4 regions of the Desulfitobacterium hafniense DCB-2 genome follow, and region 1 is predicted to be linked to each of the others. Evidence: riboswitches for the same ligand, from Rfam matches in the RefSeq annotation. Region 1 holds a riboswitch; each other region holds the start of a gene.
What was found. Region 1 has a riboswitch for cobalamin ahead of DHAF_RS07665 (double-CXXCG motif protein). Riboswitches for the same ligand answer to the same signal wherever they lie in the genome.

Region 1 (4,468 bases):
CCAGTTTTTCGACAGCCTGGACGGTATAATCCCCATACCGGGCTCCGCTGCGGCCTAAGCCCCCGATCAGGATCAGAACATCACAGCGGGAGATAACCTGCAGAATAGCCTGGCAGATCAGGTCTACCCCATCCCCTGCCACCGGTTCTGTCCAGGCCTCCCCGCCGCATTCCTGAAGGATCCCTGCCAAGAGAATGCTATCCGACTCCACTACCTGTCCGGGGCCGGGCCGGCGGCCGGGTGCCACCAGGTCGTCCCCCACCGGAATGATGGCAGCTTTGGGCTTTTTCCATACGGTTATCGTTTCCACTCCGGCAAAACGCAGGATCGAGAGATGAGCCGGGTTTAGTCGGTAATTGGCCGGAACAAGCCGCTCACCCCCCCTGATGCTGCTGCCTGCCCCCTTGATTCCCTGCCCCGGTGCGGGCAGGGCCTTGATTTCCACTCTTCCATCTGTCCAATGCTTTACCTGTTCCAACGGAATCACTGTATCAAAAGGCGGTTCAATCACCGCGCCCATGGCCCGGAGACAAAATTCATGTTCAGCCAGCACCCGGCTGCCGCTCTCAAGCAGCTTTTTAGCCTGTTCCCAGTTCACCATAATTCCGTCATGCTGGGCGGTATCTGCCGAAGGCACCGAGAAGGCCGCATAGGTCGGTTCCGAAGTCACCCGGCCCAAAGCTTCATTCAGTGGTACGAATTCCTTGGCCAGTTCAAATTTGGCCTGGTCGAAAAGGATCGCCAAAGCCTCATCCCGGGAGAACGGATCATTCTGCTGCCGATGACAGCGTGTGGCACAACCGATGCAGGATGAGGAGGGGCAGCTGATGTGATCATGCTGATTATTTGCCATGGTGTTTCTCCTTATAAAAACAATACCAACAGAAAAAGCGGCCTGCCTTTCTAAAGCAAAACCGCCTGATGACGAAAACAGCAAAAGCCAGCATCCGATCTGTCAATCCTGTATTTTCTGCTTCCTTTTCATCAGTGAAGGCCAGCTGGTTTCCTGACTGACCCCGTGAGCGGTTTGCTCAGGCTCCTCCGTCATGAGATAGTCTTTTAGACAAAGGAGCTCGGAAAACTATTCAATTTCGTTGTTTATCCATAAACATAACATAACATAAATAAACATAAAAATAAATATCCTGATTTTATTTTACACTAAATTAGGTTATATAGGTTTATATAGTTATAAAATTGGGGTATACAAAGCTATGTTTATGCTCAAAAAAGAAGTGCCTGATATCAAAGCACTTCAATCTCGGTAAATGTCAGCCCTGTGAGCTCGTGTCTTTTATAGACTTCCACAAATCGCTCGGAGCAATAAACGGTAACACCGTAGCCCTTGGCTCTGAACAGATCCGCTCCTTTGAGGGATTCTTCTCTTAAATAAAGGTAATCCCGCGCTTCAACCCGCTCCTTGTTCTCGGCACTATAGGTTTCGTAGCCGCATTCCGGACAACGATCGAGCAGAATAACATTTGATTTTTTATAAAATTCGGCACTCACAGCGACATGAAGCTTGTGATAGACCGGCGGTTCCGTGGGTATCTTATGGATTCTGATCCCCTGGCGCCGGAGCTCCTTTAGTTGCAGATCCGATAGATCACGGACGGATAGTACATGAGCTTTCTCTAAGCTGTAACCCGTAATCTTTTCTCTTTCCAGAACGTCTTTGGCCTTCCCTGAGATATGGTTGATATAAAACCAGAGAAAATCAGGATAATTATCATTAGACAAAACAATAGGGTTATCGGTTCCCCAGTCATACATTGTGCTTTTTTTCCATTCTCTTTGGCATAGGGGACAATGGATCTCTTTTCTTGGCCATTCGCCTACACTTGCTCCATAGGCGTAGGGCTCTTTTTCTCCTTCATCAATTTCCAAACAATAATAACGCATCTCATCACCTTCCAATATATACTCTACCTTCCAGCATATACTCCGATAATAAAAAAGAGCCGGTGTATTCGGCTCTGGCAGACGTCATGTAATAAGTAAAGATGAGCGATCATCCTACCCATAAATTTGCTACACTTATTCTCCCCCGAAAACTTGTGTTTCCGGAATGGGGCAGGTATCCTGACTTGAACTCATCCTCATCCCTTACCTTCCCGGTTTTCACCAGTGGATCCTCTAAGGGACTCGTCCTTCTTACAGTAGCGGGGCTGTCCCGGCTTCACACCGGAGTTCCCTATTAATGCATTTAAGCAACCCTATTCCGCCTGATATTCAGTTTTTTCCTAAACTTTTCCTTATAACCAACATTATATCAAGTATCACTGTAAGTCAACAGAATATTTTGCCTACAGCAAAGAGCAGCATATATTATTGGTAAGAAAGGATGAACTTCGGGAAGAAATCAATGATACGAAAGCGAAAATTGCCTCCGGCGAACAGTCCTTTTTGATAATGTAGACACCCTGTTTGCAAAGGTGGCCCTTGGTGATTTATATGCAGATTTAGAGAATGTTTCTGGACTATTGCATTGATAATTAGCATAAATCCTTTTCAACTCCAGGTCCTGCCGGGTACTTAAGATGTATATGATCAAGGTTTCAAAGAATCGCTTCGCCTTTTCCTTGTCTTCCACCTTCTCCAAATTGAAAACTAATTCATGCAGGATGGTATAGAAATTTTTTCATCTTTGATAAAGATTGCCCGCATCGCCCTCAATACAATCAGGAGCAACATATTGCCGACCAGTTCTTGATCAGTGTATGTGGAGAGGTTGTAGAGGATGTATCTGTACTCCGGGATATATTGGGTTACCGTATCAGGCAGCTGTTCATAATGGTCGATCATCCCAGATAGTTTCAGCGGACCGTCCCATTGCTCCTGACCGTGATAGATTACCAGCGGAATGATGACCGGTAGTCTATCTGTCGGAGATTCCTTTAGCTTACTTTCCCATATCCTGACCATATATTTCAGCAGCTGCAGGGCTATGCTTTGGGATGGGTAGCTATGAGGTAAGGTTGGCGATAGCATAAGCTACCGCCGCGCTCCCTCCAGAACCGGACGGACATCTCTCGATGTATCCGGCTCGCCATTTACCTTCGATTGCCGAACTAATCTCAGGTATGAATTTGTTGATAGCAATCAGGACATACGACTAGCGTCTTGCGCCTGCGTTCAATCATTACGCGTTCCCATGCACGCTCGCCTTTCAGTTCCTTCAGTTTCTTGACTTGGTGGAAAGTTAATTGCCCACTCGTTTTTTCGCAGAGTTCACACTTATGCAGACGTATACGATTGGTGAAACTGTTCCTTTTCTCATATCTTGTGTATTGTGGGAGGAGTGACACCCGTGCATCATTTATTGCCAGTCTCTCTCGATGAAAGCCGCCGTTATAAAACGTTGCCACTCTTTTGCCACTTTTTATTGTGTACTCCACCATAAACGTCTTTTTCATCACGTAACGGGCTTTTATTCTTGAAACTGATGTCCTGTATTTTCTAGCGAACGTTTTCAGCATACTGTAATCGGCCTATTTTGATGGAGTTGTTCGCAACCCTATAGTAATTGCGAATCCCTCTTATCTCTTGGTTGTATGCTGTTAAAATGTCGATGTCAGACCGGTTAACAAGCTTGCCCCGGTGCAATGCCTTGTAGGACTCCTTGCCATCTGAAGTCAGAACTGTCTTGAACGCCTTGTACTCGCGGAGTTTGCCCACCCATTTTTCGTGCGGGACCAGCAGTTTGATGGAACCTGTTTGCGAACGCATAATGGCTCCATCTTTTCGTCTCTTTGCGCACTGCTCCCGTGAGACGTAAATATCATATCCGAGAAAGCGGGCTTTATCCCCTGAATGTGTAATCTTTGTCTTGGCGTCCGACATTTTGAGTTTAAGCTCTCCTGCTAAGAACTGTTTGATGTCTGTTTTGACGCGTTCGGCGTCGGTTTTGCTGCCGATAACTCCGACGATGAAGTAGGCTAAGCACCCAGCGCCTTGCCGCATTGCTGCGGCAGGTTTCCGGATGCTCGCCCCCGAACCGTACTTACCCCTCTCGGGGTATACGGCTCTCCATTTACTCAGAATCTACAGAGTGTATTGCCCTGTGGCACTCGTTGCACACAATTAGCGTCTTTCGGCGCATTTTCAGCATGACCCGTTCCCATGGGTGGCTGCCGGTCAGGTCTTTCAGGCGCTTCACCTGATGGGAGCTGACCAGAACATGTTCCTTGCCGCACAACTCACACCTGGCGGCCTTCATGCGGTAGAACAGTTCCTTGGGTTCGTAGTTGACCACGTATTCCGGTTGGTAGTCCACATTTGCTGGCAGGGGGGCAACTATGCGAGGGAATCCATCTTGATAAAACGTGACCCTCCGGATTCCTGACTTAGTCATGTACTCCACGATAAATGCGCCATCACGGCTATATTTGGCATTAATCTTTGAAACCGTGGTTCTGAACTTACCCGCCAGAGTCTTGTACAAGCTGTACTTCATGACGTAATGAAA
Region 2 (4,468 bases), 1.6 Mb from region 1:
AATGGAAATAGCCGGAATAATGGAGTTGCGGAAACCATGGTTTTTGAAAATCTGCCAGGCTGTTTCTCCTCGTGCTCTGGCAAAGGTCACATATTCCGTATTGAGGATATCGATCATTTTTTCCCGGGTGTGCATGGCGATATTGGCAACCCCTAAAAGGCTTAACGTCAAGGCGGGAAGAATGAAATGGCGGAGGCGGTCCGCCAAAGTAACATCGGCATCCGCCAGTCCTATGGGTTTAGTCAGGCCGATCGGAAACATTCCCAGCCAGACTGCAAAAACAAGCAGTAAAATTAAAGCCAGCAAAAAGGTGGGTATGGAAACCAGAATATAACTGTACCATTTAATAAAGCGATCCAGCAGCTTCCCTCTTCTCATGGCGGCCACCGCTCCCAGCAGATAGCCGAAAACACCGGACAAGAGCCATGCTGTTCCCATGAGCGCAAAAGATGTCATGGCTCTGCTTTTAATAATGTCCATAACGGGGACTCTATACAGCTTGGACATACCAAAATCACCCTGCAGCAAGGCCCCTGCCCAGGAAAAATATTGTTCCACAGGGGATTTGTTAACCCCCCAGTATTCCTTCAGCTTTTCCAGCTGTTCCTGTGACATAGAGGTATCACTGATCGCATAGGCATTGACAGGATCAATCGGAGACAAATGGATTAACCAGAAGGTCAGGATGGATAAGCCCAGCATCAGGGTAATCATGCGCAGAAAGCGCCTGAGGATTTTTTGAGACATAACACAGCACCTCCCGTTTATAGAGCGGCCCCATTCAAACAGGTGCGTTCAAAACGCCAATGCTTCGGGCAGGCGTTTCAGACGCACCTGTTCTGATAGAGCGTTCAGCTTGATTGGCTTTAAGGGTTGATCGACCACTCCGTGATATTGCCAAACAGTCCAAATTCATAGCCATGGGAATGCATGAGTTGGTTGCCGATATTCACCTGATCATTGACAAGGTACAGATGGTCGACACGGGCCAGCCAAACGATGGGAGCGTCACCAAGGGGGCTGAAACCGGTTTTCCCATCCCATTGGGCCAGTTTCCAGTATTGATTGGCTTCTTCCTGAGTGCTGGCGTACAAAGCTTTCTTTATATAGTCATCAGAAGTGGGATTGATATAAGAAGGCATGTTATTGTACCCGGTATTGATCACCTGAGATGAATACATAGTATACAATTGATGGGGGTGAAGTCGGCCGCCTCCCCATAGGCAGGCATTGGCCTTGCCCTGGATAAATATTTCATCCCAGGTAGCACCGATGATATTGATCTTAATACCCAGACCAAGGGCCTGATCGGCAACAGCCAGGGCGATGTCACCGCGCAGCTGGTCACTGGAAGGAAAATATAAATCAAATTCGGCCTTCAGCCCATCCTTCTCGACAATGCCATCCTTGTTGGTATCGGCCCACCCGGCATCTGCCAGCAATTGCTTGGCCTCTTCAACCCGGCCATCCTCAATGACCGTTTTTTCATTAAACCAGGGTGTGCCATCCACAATGGAATAGGCAGCCTTTCCGTATCCGTCCATGGTCACATCAATAATTCCCTGACGGCTTAACCCAATGTTCAATGCTTGACGGATGGCCAAATGAGAGGTAATATCATTGCCGACTTTGACCTCGTTGGCGTTGATATACCCGGTTCCGCCGCTGGGCAGGACAGGAAGACTAATTCCTCTGGAATCAACGCTCTCCAGAACGTGTAAGGTCATTCCCGGCAGGGTTTGTCCGGCAAATTTGGGAGGAATGTAACAAATATCAACTTGACCGGCCTTGGCCGCTGCAAAAGCGGCATCTTCCCCCAGCAGCAGGAAGGTGAGTTTCTTGAATTGAGGCTCCTCACCATACCAATAAGGGTTATAGTCCATGATGATTTGTTCGCCGTCATTATACTGGGTTACCTGATAGGGTCCGGAGCCAATGGGGTTTTTGGAATAATTGTCATCATAAATATGTTTGGGCACAATGCCGATTTCGGAAAGCTGACTGACAAATGTGGAACGCGGCTCTTGCAAAGTAAACACGATGGTATCCTTGCCGCTAATCTCCATTTTATCGACAAAGGAAAGGTCAAAGGCGATGCCGTCTTCTTTCAGCATTTCATAGGTAAACAGGACATCCTCTATGGTAACCGGGTCGCCGTTGGAAAATTTGGCATCATTGCGGATTTTGAAGGTCCAGGTATAGCCGTCTTTACTCGTCTCAAAGGATTTGGCCAGATCGCCGACAAAAGTTAAGTCCTTCGTGGCTTTAAGCAGTGAACTGTGGGTTAAGCGGATTTGCCCGATGGCACCCCAGGTCTTTTTGGGATCGAACATCCCATAATCGGCCATTCCCACAGCCAGGACCAGCTCCTCCTTCTTCCCTTCCTCCGGCGCCTTTGAAGTCGTCGGGGAAGGACTGCACCCAGGCAGGCCAACCAAAAGAACGACAACCAGAATCAGCAGGGGAGCGAACCGCTTCCGAAGCAAATGTAACTTGGGCTTGTTCATCTTTTCTACCTCCATAAAAATAGTTAAACTCCCTTACCTGCACCTTTGCTCATGAGCGGGGAAGCTCCTCTTCCTCCCGGCAATTTAGGTATGCTCAAGTAAGTTAGCTGCCTCTAACTATAAAAAAACTCTTGTATAATTTCAATTTCTTTCAGCTAATCTTTAGAATTCTTCAGAATCATTGACCCAAAATCATTGACCCAAAACAAAAAAACCCTTTCCAAACGGAAGGGCTTTCTATCCTGTATTTAATAATAGTGTTCTGAACACGATATCCACCTCCCTAACATCCCGTAGGTTGTTTTGAATCCGGGGCATGAGCAGGTCTCCTGGCTTAAGTTCCTCATTAACTCCCGTCTTCCCGGATATAACTATCCAGTGACCTTATGGTGAGTTAACTCCCTTCTACAGTGGCGGGCACCGCGTCAGCTTTGACTGACTTCCCTTACGGTTTTTCCTCTGAAAAATCGTACTCATCCCCATATGAAATTATAGATAGAATAAGAAATTTCTTGCCCAATTACAATGTATTTCAGCGAATCTTTAGAATTCTTCAGAATTACCTTCTTCAGAATAACTGAATCTGAAACAAAAAAAATGGATACCTCCTTCACAGGGATATCCCTCTTTTCTTGACAGCTTAGCCTGAAAGCAAGGTCTCATAGCTGCGCAGGCTGGTCAGGCGCCCCTGTTCAGTCAGCTTGATCACGCTGTTGTTTAACTCAATACACCCTTCCTTTTGCAAAAGGGCGATCAGATTTTTCGTAAGCTCCCCATCCAGGCGCAAATAACTTTGTATCTCAGCAAGGTTTGCTTCACTTTCCTCGTGGTGATAAAGATGGAGCAAAAGTATCATTTTGGCAAAGCCTATTTTTTGACTGCGGCGTCTGCTCAGCGTGCTCACAAGCCCCCGGCCGGGAGCAAAGATAAAGACCAGCAAGAAAGAAATTCCCGTCATCATGGCCATACAGCCGGCGATGGATACGTCCAGCAGGGCTGCCGCCCGATAGCCTAATAAGCCGTTGATGGCCCCGATCACCCCGCTTAAAATCAACATCCGCTTTAAATCATCGGTAAGCAGATAGGCCGTGACCGGCGGGCCAATCATAAACGCTACCACCAAAATGGAGCCCACCGCCTGAAAAGCCCCCACTGTGGTAAGCGAAACCAGGGTCATCAGACCGTAATGGACCAGGGTCGGCGCAAAACCCAACACAGAGGCCAGCATGGGATCGAAGGTGGCAAGTTTCAGCTCCTTGAAGAAGATGATGATCACCGCCAGGTTAATAAGCAAAAGAATCCCTGTGGTATGAATGGCTTTCGCGCCCAGATCCACTCCCCCCACGATCATGCGGTCAAAGGGAGCAAAGGCCAGCTCTCCCAGCAGTACCGAGTCAGTGTCCAAATGCACCGAACCCGCATAGCGCGTAATCAAGATAATGGCTATGGAAAAGAGGAAGGGGAACACAATACCGATGGCTGCATCTTCCGCCAAAAGCCGCGTACGCCCCAGCATTTCCGTCAGCCACACGGTGACGACCCCCATTAATGCGGCACCGGCGATCAGAAAGGAGGAAGAAAGATCATGAGTGACAAAGAAGGCCAGCACAATGCCCAGCAGAATCGTATGGGTGATGGAATCCGACATCATGGCCATTTTCCGCAGCACCAGAAAGACACCGGGCAGGGCGCAGGCCACCGCCACAATGACGGCAATCAGTTGTATTTCAAATTGTGGGGACATCAGGCCCACTCCCTTCCAGTTTCAGCATCAGCTTATTCTTCCTGTGCCGGTACACCCTGTGCAGAATACCTCTTCCCGGGGCAAACAGAACACTGAGCACAACGAGGAGGCTGGCGCACACCACAATGGCCGGTCCTGTGGGCAACTTAGGCACCGCAGAGCTGGCGGCGGTTCCCACCACACCGGACAGGGCACCGAAAGCGGCGGCAAGCGAAAC
Region 3 (4,468 bases), 1.3 Mb from region 1:
GTTCACGCCGCTTTTGCCTTAAAAAACCTGGGCTATGAAACCATCATGATCAACTGCAACCCCGAGACCGTATCCACCGATTATGACACCTCGGATAAGCTATATTTCGAGCCCCTGACTGTGGAGGATGTCTTAAGCATCTATGAAAAAGAACGCCCCATCGGCGCCATCGTCCAATTCGGAGGCCAGACACCCCTGAATATCGCCGCCCAGCTCCAGGAGGCGGGAGTAAGAATTCTCGGTACCGTACCGGAAGTCATCGACCAGGCTGAGGATCGGGATCAGTTCCGCAAAATGATGGAGAAACTGGCTATCCCCATGCCCCAGGCAGGTATGGCCAGCACTCTGGAGGAAGCTTTGGCAGCGGCGGAGATGATCGGTTATCCCGTCATGGTTCGTCCCTCCTATGTCCTGGGAGGCCGGGGCATGGAAATTGTCTTTGATGAAGAACAGCTGCGGGAATATGTGGCCGCCGCCGTGGACATCACCCCGGAACGCCCCATTCTTATCGATAAATTCCTGGAGAATGCCATCGAAGCAGAAGCCGATGCCGTCTCAGACGGTACTCATGCCTTCGTCCCTGCCGTTATGGAGCACATCGAGCTGGCGGGGATCCATTCCGGAGACAGTGCCTGCGTCATTCCTCCCCTGACCATTGCCGACCGCCATTTGCGCACCATTATCGATTATACCCAGCGGATTGCCCAGGAACTCCATGTGGTAGGGCTTATGAATATCCAGTACGCCATCGCCGAGGATAAGGTCTACGTCTTAGAGGCCAATCCCAGAGCTTCCCGCACCGTACCCCTGGTCTCCAAAATCTGCAACACCCCCATGGCCAGGCTGGCCACGGAGTTGATACTGGCTGATTATACCGGGCAAAAGAACGATATCGCAACCAACTTCAAGCCTGCTCAGATCTCCCATTACGGCGTCAAAGAAGCGGTCTTCCCCTTTGACAAATTCCCTGAAGTAGATCCCGTCCTCGGCCCGGAAATGCGTTCCACCGGAGAGGTTTTGGGCATGGCCAATTCCTTCGGCCTGGCCTATTTCAAGGCTCAGGAAGCAACCCACTCCTCCCTGCCCTTCAGCGGAACCGTCCTTATGAGCATTGCCGAACAGGACCGCTCTTCAGGGGTCATCGAAATCGCCCAGGAATTCCTCAAGCTGGGCTTTAAGATCAAAGCCACTCAGGGGACCCGGAAATTCCTTCAGGATCATAGCATTGACGCCGAATTCATCCATAAAATTGAGGAAGGCCGTCCCAATATCACTGATGGTATTATGAACGGCGAGATCCAATTGGTCATTAACACCCCCATCGGCAAACGCAGCCTCAAAGATGATTCCTACATCCGCAAGACCGCCATTAAGTATAAGATCCCTTATATCACCACCACCCCGGCCGCCTTAGCCAGCGCCAAAGGAATTGCCGCATCTCAGGAGGCGGCAGCCAATAAAACCGTGGTTAAATCCCTGCAGGAATATCATGGTGAGATAATGTAATTTCGGTAATATAATTCAGATCATATAATTTGGCTCATGTAATTAGATAATGTGATTTAGATCGTTGACAGTCCCCTTGCTTTTAAGATATGATTTTATCAGTCTTAGCTCAACTGGTTTTCGGTTGCACACCCCTATATATAGTGTTTTTTTATAAACTTTCATCTATATATGGTGTTCAACGAGATTTTGATGTATAATGAGACTGGTTCATTAATAAGGAATCTCATAGGTGACTGTACAACCACAGTTGAAAAGGGAAGCCGGTTAGAGGCCGGCACGGTCCCGCCGCTGTAAGGGAAATATACTTCTTGGCATTACCACTGAAAGGGTTTCGGGAAGGTAAGAAGTATAGATGATCCTAAGTCAGAAGACCTGCCTATGTGTATACCACCAACTCTACGGAGGATAGAGTATGTTGGGCTGCTAACGGCATGTTGTTTTTAGCTTCTCGGCATCTCTGTCGGGAAGTTTTTGTTTCGGATGTCATCATGAGTCCCTGAACGATGATAAGAGATCAGATTGAGAAAAGAGGTAGATTGTATTTGATTACTAAGATTCGCAAGCGCGACGGACGGGAAGCTCCTTTTAACATTGAAAAAATAGCCAACGCTATCTTTAAGGCAGCCAGTGCCACAGGAGGCAAGGACTATCAATCCTCTCTCCTTCTTGCGGAAGAAGTGGTCAACTACCTTGAGGTTAACCTACATAAAAAAGTCCCCTCTGTGGAAGAAATTCAGGATGCTGTGGAAAAGATCCTGATCGAAAGAGGCCACGCCCGCACAGCCAAGGAATTCATTCTCTATCGGGCGGAACGGACCCGTGTCCGGGAAATGGATACCCGGCTTATGAAGGTCTATGAGGAGCTGACTTTTAAAGAAGCCAAAGATAATGATATGAAGCGGGAAAATGCCAACATTGACGGAGATACCGCCATGGGCACCATGCTGCGCTACGGCTCCGAAGGAGCTAAACAGTTTAATGAGATGTTTGTCTTAAAGCCCGAACACTCCAAAGCCCACAAAGAAGGAGATATTCACATCCATGATATGGATTTTCTCACCCTCACCACTACCTGCTGCCAGATCGATATTATTAAACTTTTCAAAGAAGGCTTTGGGACCGGCCACGGCTTCTTAAGAGAACCCAATGATATCCAGAGCTACAGTGCTTTGGCTTGTATCGCTATTCAGTCCAACCAAAACGATCAACACGGCGGCCAAAGCATTCCTAATTTTGATTACGGTATGGCGCCGGGAGTAGCCAAAACCTATATTAAGCTTTATAGACAGAACCTGCTTAAAGCCTGCGAGCTTTTAATCCATCAGGATGTGGATCAGGAAGAGCTGGAAGCCCATCTCAAGGATGTATTCTCAGCCCTTGCCAACCAAGGGCATACACCTACCCTTTCCTCTGACCCGGATTATTTTGAGCAGGAAGCCGCACTGCTTCAAACCCTGCCTAATCTTAAGCTGGACATGCCTACCATCCGCAAAGCTCAGGAGTTTGCCGTCAAAAAAGCTCTTGCCGAGACGGATAAAAAAACCTATCAGGCTATGGAAGCTTTGGTCCATAACCTCAATACCATGCACAGCCGTGCCGGAGCCCAAATTCCCTTCAGCTCCCTCAATTACGGCACGGACACCACCCCGGAAGGCCGTATGGTGGTCAAAAACCTGCTCCTGGCCACCGAAGCAGGTCTGGGCAACGGCGAAACCCCCATCTTCCCTATCCATATCTTCAAAGTGAAAGAAGGGGTTAATTATAATCCCAGTGATCCTAACTACGATTTATTCCAGCTGGCTTGCCGGGTCAGTGCCAAAAGACTTTTCCCCAACTTCTCCTTTATTGATGCTCCCTTTAACCTGCAATACTATGTCCCCGGCAGGCCTGAGACGGAAATTGCCTACATGGGCTGCCGCACCAGGGTGATCGGCAATATTTACGACCCTTCCCGGGAAACCATCTTTGGACGGGGAAATCTCAGCTTCACCACCATTAACCTCCCCCGTCTTGCCATCAAAAGCCACCAAAGCCGCACCGAATTCTTCGCCATGCTGGATGAGAAAATCGACCTGGTTATCAATCAGCTCCTGGAACGTTTTGAAATTCAAGCCCGTAAAAAAGTCAAGAACTTCCCCTTCCTGATGGGACAGGGAATCTGGCTGGATTCCGACCAACTGGGCTGGGATGATGAAATTCGCGAAGTGCTGAAGCACGGCACCCTTTCCATGGGCTTTATCGGACTGGCTGAATGCCTTATGGTCTTAACCGGGCAGCATCACGGGGAATCGGAAGAGGCACGGGAGCTGGGACTGGAGATTGTTCAGCAACTGCGCCGGCGCATGGATGAAGCAGGACGGGAATACGGGCTGAATTTCTCTCTCTTGGCCACTCCTGCCGAGGGCCTCTCCGGCCGCTTCATCAAAATGGACCGGGAGCTTTTCGGCAGCATCCCCGGTATCACAGACAAAGAATACTACACCAACAGCTTCCATATCCCCGTCAGCTTCCCGATCAGCGCCTTTCACAAAATCACGATTGAAGCCCCCTACCATGAGCTGACCAACGCCGGCCATATCACTTATGTGGAGGTTGATGGCGATCCCACTCAAAACTTGGAGGCTTTTGAGAAAATTGTCCGTTGCATGAAAGAATCCGGCATCGGCTTCGGTGCTGTCAATCATCCTGTGGATCGGGATCCCGTCTGCGGATATACAGGAATCATCGGCAACGAATGCCCCCGCTGCGGCCGCGAAGAAAGCACTGCTCCCTTTGAGCGCATCCGCCGTATCACCGGCTATCTGGTGGGAACCTTGGATCGCTTTAACGACGCCAAAAAAGCCGAAGTCCGGGATCGGATTAAACACCTGAATTGCCTTGACTCCTCCATCGGTGAGAAAGGGACGCTTTAATGATGGACTCCTGCATCCGGATCGCAGGAATCATCGGGGAGTCCATT
Region 4 (4,468 bases), 240 kb from region 1:
GAGCCGAATCCTGAACTGAGTCTTGAGCTGAGTCCTGAAAAGATTCTTGAACAAATACTTGAAAAACTGCCCAAGGATTTTGTTTTACAAAAGAGAGCGAATTTAAGCGAGCGGAAACAAAACTTCGCAAAAAGACTGCAGCGGAGTCGGGTTGGAAACAGGACGTTTCCAACCGGCCATTGAGCAGGAGCGATTTGGCCGGCGTCCCGACGGAGCGGCTGGCTTTTCGCGTTAGTTTTGTCCGCGCAGCTCATTGAGCGAACGATGTAAAACAAAATCCTGGAGACAATATCTTTCAAACTATCTCGCTCACGATTGAGGCTTCCTGCAAAGCACAAGACTCAAATAGTCCACTTTTTCCAGCACTTCCTCCGGATCAAGCAAACGAATCTCTTCCCCCGCCTGACCTACCCGGGTAGCTAAAACCGCCTGTGACCCGGTCCTTTGGACATGATTCAGCACCTCCGGCAGATTCCGCGATACTTTCATTAAGACGAGATTAGGGTAGTGCTCATACTCCTCTAAACCTTCAATCCCCGGCAAAACAATCAGAGGCTCATCACCTGTGGCTAAAGGCCAATTCACTCGGGCAGCGGCAGCCGCCATAGCCGTGATCCCTGGGATGGTCTCTATTTGGTCCGGCTCAAGCCGCTCTCTTAGAATGGTCAGTAAATAACTATAGGTACTGTATAAGGAAGGATCACCTAAGGTAAGGAAGGCAACAGAATGCCCTTGACTGAGCTCCGCCTCAATCTTCTCCGCTGCACTCTGCCAAGCAGCCTGGAGTATGCTTTCGTCGGCGGTCATCGGCATTTCCAGCTCTAAAATGCTGACTCCGGAGGGGCAGTGTGACTGGGCAATTTCCCAGGCAACACTTTCCCGCTCCATCTTGGATTTGGGTATGGCGACAACTTGAATAGCTTGTAATATTTCCACGGCCCGTAAAGTAATGAGCTTAGGGTCCCCCGGCCCTACGCCCACCCCATAGAATTTGGCCTTTTCCCCGATCAGGGTGGTTACTGTGTTTTTGTCTTCATGCTTATCCTTCTTCACTTTGTTCCTCCTTAGTTCCTCGTCTTGCCACCAGCTTGCAGTTCTGCAGTGCCGCTCCCTTGCCAGGGGTCTTGGCTCCTGTGTTTGAGCGGAGACCTTAGCTTCCTTTCCTTCCTGAGAGTATAAATACAGGATTTTGGGCCTGGGCAAGATGAATATCCTTAATGCCCTTCCAGCGCACAGCTTGGATCGAAACCACATCAACATCTTCGTATTGCAAGCTTTTCAGGGCCTCCATACCATGAGCCAATGTCTCTAAAGTTACGGCAGTCACCACTGCCCGTCCCCCAGGTACCAGAGGGGCTTGGTGTAAAATCTCCCGAATCTGTCCATGGCTTCCGCCAATAATGCAGACATCCACAGGCGGGATTTCCTGCAGAGCCAGCGGTGCGGAGCCACGAATCAAGCGCAGGTTGCTTACCCGGAATTTCTCCTGATTCTTCAGGATCAGCTCTTGTGCCTCCGGATTTTCCTCCACCGCATAAACGCAGCCGCGATGAGCCAGAAGAGCAGCTTCAATGCTTATACTTCCCGTCCCGGCTCCCACATCCAAGACCCGGCTCGCGGGGATAATTCCCGCCTTAGCCAGAACTTGAACGCGAATCTCCGTCTTGGTCATGGGGACATCACCGCGTATAAACTCCTCATCCTTGATGCCAAAGCTCCTGGGCAGGGAGAGGACAGATTGTTCCGGCTTATGCTCCGCTTCTTCCGGATAGAGGATCATCACCGCATTGGCGAAATCTTCTTCTGAATTCATGAGCTGATCAGCATCTGTATTCAGCCAACGCTCTTCCGCATAGGTTAAGGCGTTGCCAAGTGAAATCCGCGGATTGCAGCCATAGGTGCGATAATACTCAGCGATCTTCCGGGGTGAGTTTTCACCGCCAGTAAGAACCCCCACTGGCCGGCTGAGATGTAAAGGCAAGCAGTTCAGCGGACGTCCATGGACACTAAGCAGCTCTGCATCCTGCCAGGGTATCCCTGCCCGGGCAAAGGCCAGCTGAATGGAGCTGAGGCCCGGCAATACTTGAATTTCTTCTTGAGGAAACTCCCTTTTCAGCCAAGGAAGCAGACTATAGAAACCTGGATCACCGGAAACCAGGACACTGGCTTTTTTGCCCTGCTGCAATACTTTCTGCAAGGTTTGCCGAGTTTCCGCCAGATTTCCAGTGACCCGGTATGACTCTCCCTGGAAATCCGGGAACAGCTCCAGGGCTCGTATCCCTCCTACCAAAACATCGCTCTGAGCGACCATTGCTTCAACAGCCTGGGGAACCCATGCTCTCGTACCAGGGCCTATCCCCACTATTTGAATCATCCCATCACCTTCCCCTCGATTAAGCTCAATAAAAAAGCAAGCTAAACAAAAAAGAGCCCTGAGCGGCTCTTTGGTTCTTCCCTTCGGTATTTCCGAAATCGTCACTACATCATCCATCGCTCGTGGACGTAGCGCAATGTTCAAGGCAGGTCTCCTGGCTTCCAGTCTTTATGCCTCTTCCCTTCCCAGGCTCATCCCAGTGGGCCTTAAGAGGCACTCGTGGTTCACAGTGGCGGGACCGCGCCGGATTTTCACCGGCTTCCCTTTTCTTCCTCTAAAGAGGAACCTTGAATACTATTCGGTTGTTAAGACAACTTAATTCGAATTACTAAACTATTCTCTATTTTCGCCAAAATTCCTCCTCCACCGGCGGCCAATGCCAAAATTCTTTGCCGATCTCCATAGCCGGATCATCCCAGGCGATGATCTCTCCGTTAAGCAAAGTAAAGGCAGTTCCCACCTGAAGTTCCCCATGTACATGGTCTTGAGCCCGGTGGCTTGCCCTTTCAGCCAGTTTAAATAAAAGGCTCCCCCAGCCCTTGCTGCGAATTTCCTCGGCAGCACCTTCAACTGTCGGCAACTCCGCGATGGTCTGCAAGGAATTTTGATCCATACCAGCCAGGGCGGCATGGGCCACCAGGATCTCCATCCGGGCATCGGCAACATGAGTATGAGTATGGAATATTCCCCCGGCCACTTTAATGAGTTTGCCAATATGACCTAAGAGAAGCACCTTTTCGATCTTGCGATAAGCAGCCTCTTCCAGCAAAAAGCCCACAAAATTACTCATCTGAATAATGGCTTCCTCAGGGACCATGAGCTGCTCCCTGGCTACCTTAAAGCCATAATTGCCGGGAGTCAGAACAATGGCTTTGTGTCCATAAGCGACGGCTTGATCCAATTCAGGCAGGATCGAATTCTTAAAGGCTTCTTCCGACATCGGCCGAACGATACCCGTTGTACCTAAGATCGATACCCCTCCCATAATTCCCAGTCGGGGGTTCAAGGTCTTTAGAGCAAGCCGTTCCCCTTCAGGCACTTCGATCACCACCAGGATTTCTTCCTGGGGAAATACCTCCCGTACCGCGGCCTGAATCATGGACCGGGGAACAGGATTGATAGCGCTTTCCCCCGGAGGAATCTGCAGACCCTTTTTGGTGACAACTCCGATGCCCCGCCCGCCGCGAATAAGGATTTCTCCTCTTTGAGAAAGGAGCTGCACCCTGGCGACCACTTCCAAACCATGGGTGACATCGGGATCATCTCCCGCATTTTTGATAATGCTTACCCAAGCAACATCTTCCGCCCTGTCCCATCTATGTACAGGCAATTGAAGCCGTTCGCCCTGAGGCAGCGGGATATCCACCTCTGTTCCCTGATGCAGTCCTTTCAGCAAAAGGCAGGCAGCTTTTGCTGCCCCTGCTGCACAACTGCCCGTAGTAAAGCCCGTTTTCCATGAATGCCTGTCCTTCGTCTTTTTCCTCATATCAGCCGCCCCACCCATTATCGTATTTAACTATAATGCTATCATTTCACCTCATAGTTTCAAAATCCTTCATTTTGGCACGAACCTTTTGCTCATAGTTTTTATAAAAAACGTTCAAATCCCCAATATAGTTGTCTTTCCAGGGTTTGTTGCGGCCGCAATAGTGAATAATCGCTGTATTGCTGCGGACCCAATCCAGATCAATTTTAGCATCCCAGTACTTGGGGTTCAGATTATAGAGGGCATAATACCGCTCACTGAGATTATAGATTTTCGCATCTACAGTCAGGGTTCTATCACTATACACCCCATTAAGAACATCCTGGTCAGGCAGGAATAAGCGGTGCTTGTATTCTTCAATATATTGGTAGACTTCATGAACATCCTGTTCCTGGCGCAGCAGGGACAAGTTCATCATCATCACCCCCGAATTGACATAGGTGCTGTCTTCAGCCATATTAAGTCTGACGTGATTGAGTTTTTTCAATAGTTCCTTAACATGGGAGGCTGCTGCGAAGAAGTTTCCTTGGAAGTCTATGGTGTAGAGCTCCTTTAGAGGATTGATGACGACAAGATCAGGATCCAGGTACAAAATTCGTTCAAGGTGA

Region 2: linked by a shared signal. The riboswitch ahead of DHAF_RS00190 (ABC transporter substrate-binding protein) and the one ahead of DHAF_RS07665 (double-CXXCG motif protein) in region 1 are both predicted to bind cobalamin.
Region 3: linked by a shared signal. The riboswitch ahead of DHAF_RS01830 (anaerobic ribonucleoside triphosphate reductase) and the one ahead of DHAF_RS07665 (double-CXXCG motif protein) in region 1 are both predicted to bind cobalamin.
Region 4: linked by a shared signal. The riboswitch ahead of DHAF_RS06495 (bifunctional cobalt-precorrin-7 (C(5))-methyltransferase/cobalt-precorrin-6B (C(15))-methyltransferase) and the one ahead of DHAF_RS07665 (double-CXXCG motif protein) in region 1 are both predicted to bind cobalamin.

The regions. Positions count from the first base shown of each region.
Region 1 covers NC_011830.1:1,636,661-1,641,128, reverse strand. The annotation lists gene DHAF_RS07670 (molybdopterin molybdotransferase MoeA) at 1-853, opposite strand, end outside; molybdenum cofactor riboswitch at 959-1,091, opposite strand; gene DHAF_RS07665 (double-CXXCG motif protein) at 1,246-1,902, opposite strand; cobalamin riboswitch at 2,056-2,234, opposite strand; gene DHAF_RS07660 (Rpn family recombination-promoting nuclease/putative transposase) at 2,611-2,991, opposite strand; gene DHAF_RS26755 (HNH endonuclease) at 3,078-3,401, opposite strand; gene DHAF_RS24725 (group II intron reverse transcriptase/maturase) at 3,460-3,963, opposite strand; gene DHAF_RS07650 (reverse transcriptase/maturase family protein) at 4,034-4,468, opposite strand, start outside.
Region 2 covers NC_011830.1:30,925-35,392, reverse strand. The annotation lists gene DHAF_RS00195 (ABC transporter permease) at 1-747, opposite strand, end outside; gene DHAF_RS00190 (ABC transporter substrate-binding protein) at 867-2,507, opposite strand; cobalamin riboswitch at 2,810-2,999, opposite strand; gene DHAF_RS00185 (metal ABC transporter permease) at 3,148-4,251, opposite strand; gene DHAF_RS00180 (metal ABC transporter permease) at 4,235-4,468, opposite strand, start outside.
Region 3 covers NC_011830.1:386,195-390,662, reverse strand. The annotation lists gene carB (carbamoyl-phosphate synthase large subunit) at 1-1,506, shown strand, start outside; cobalamin riboswitch at 1,720-1,903, shown strand; gene DHAF_RS01830 (anaerobic ribonucleoside triphosphate reductase) at 2,052-4,421, shown strand; gene nrdG (anaerobic ribonucleoside-triphosphate reductase activating protein) at 4,421-4,468, shown strand, end outside.
Region 4 covers NC_011830.1:1,393,645-1,398,112, reverse strand. The annotation lists gene cobI (precorrin-2 C(20)-methyltransferase) at 310-1,053, opposite strand; gene DHAF_RS06495 (bifunctional cobalt-precorrin-7 (C(5))-methyltransferase/cobalt-precorrin-6B (C(15))-methyltransferase) at 1,151-2,491, opposite strand; cobalamin riboswitch at 2,502-2,679, opposite strand; gene cbiD (cobalt-precorrin-5B (C(1))-methyltransferase CbiD) at 2,715-3,878, opposite strand; gene DHAF_RS06485 (glycosyltransferase family 8 protein) at 3,907-4,468, opposite strand, start outside.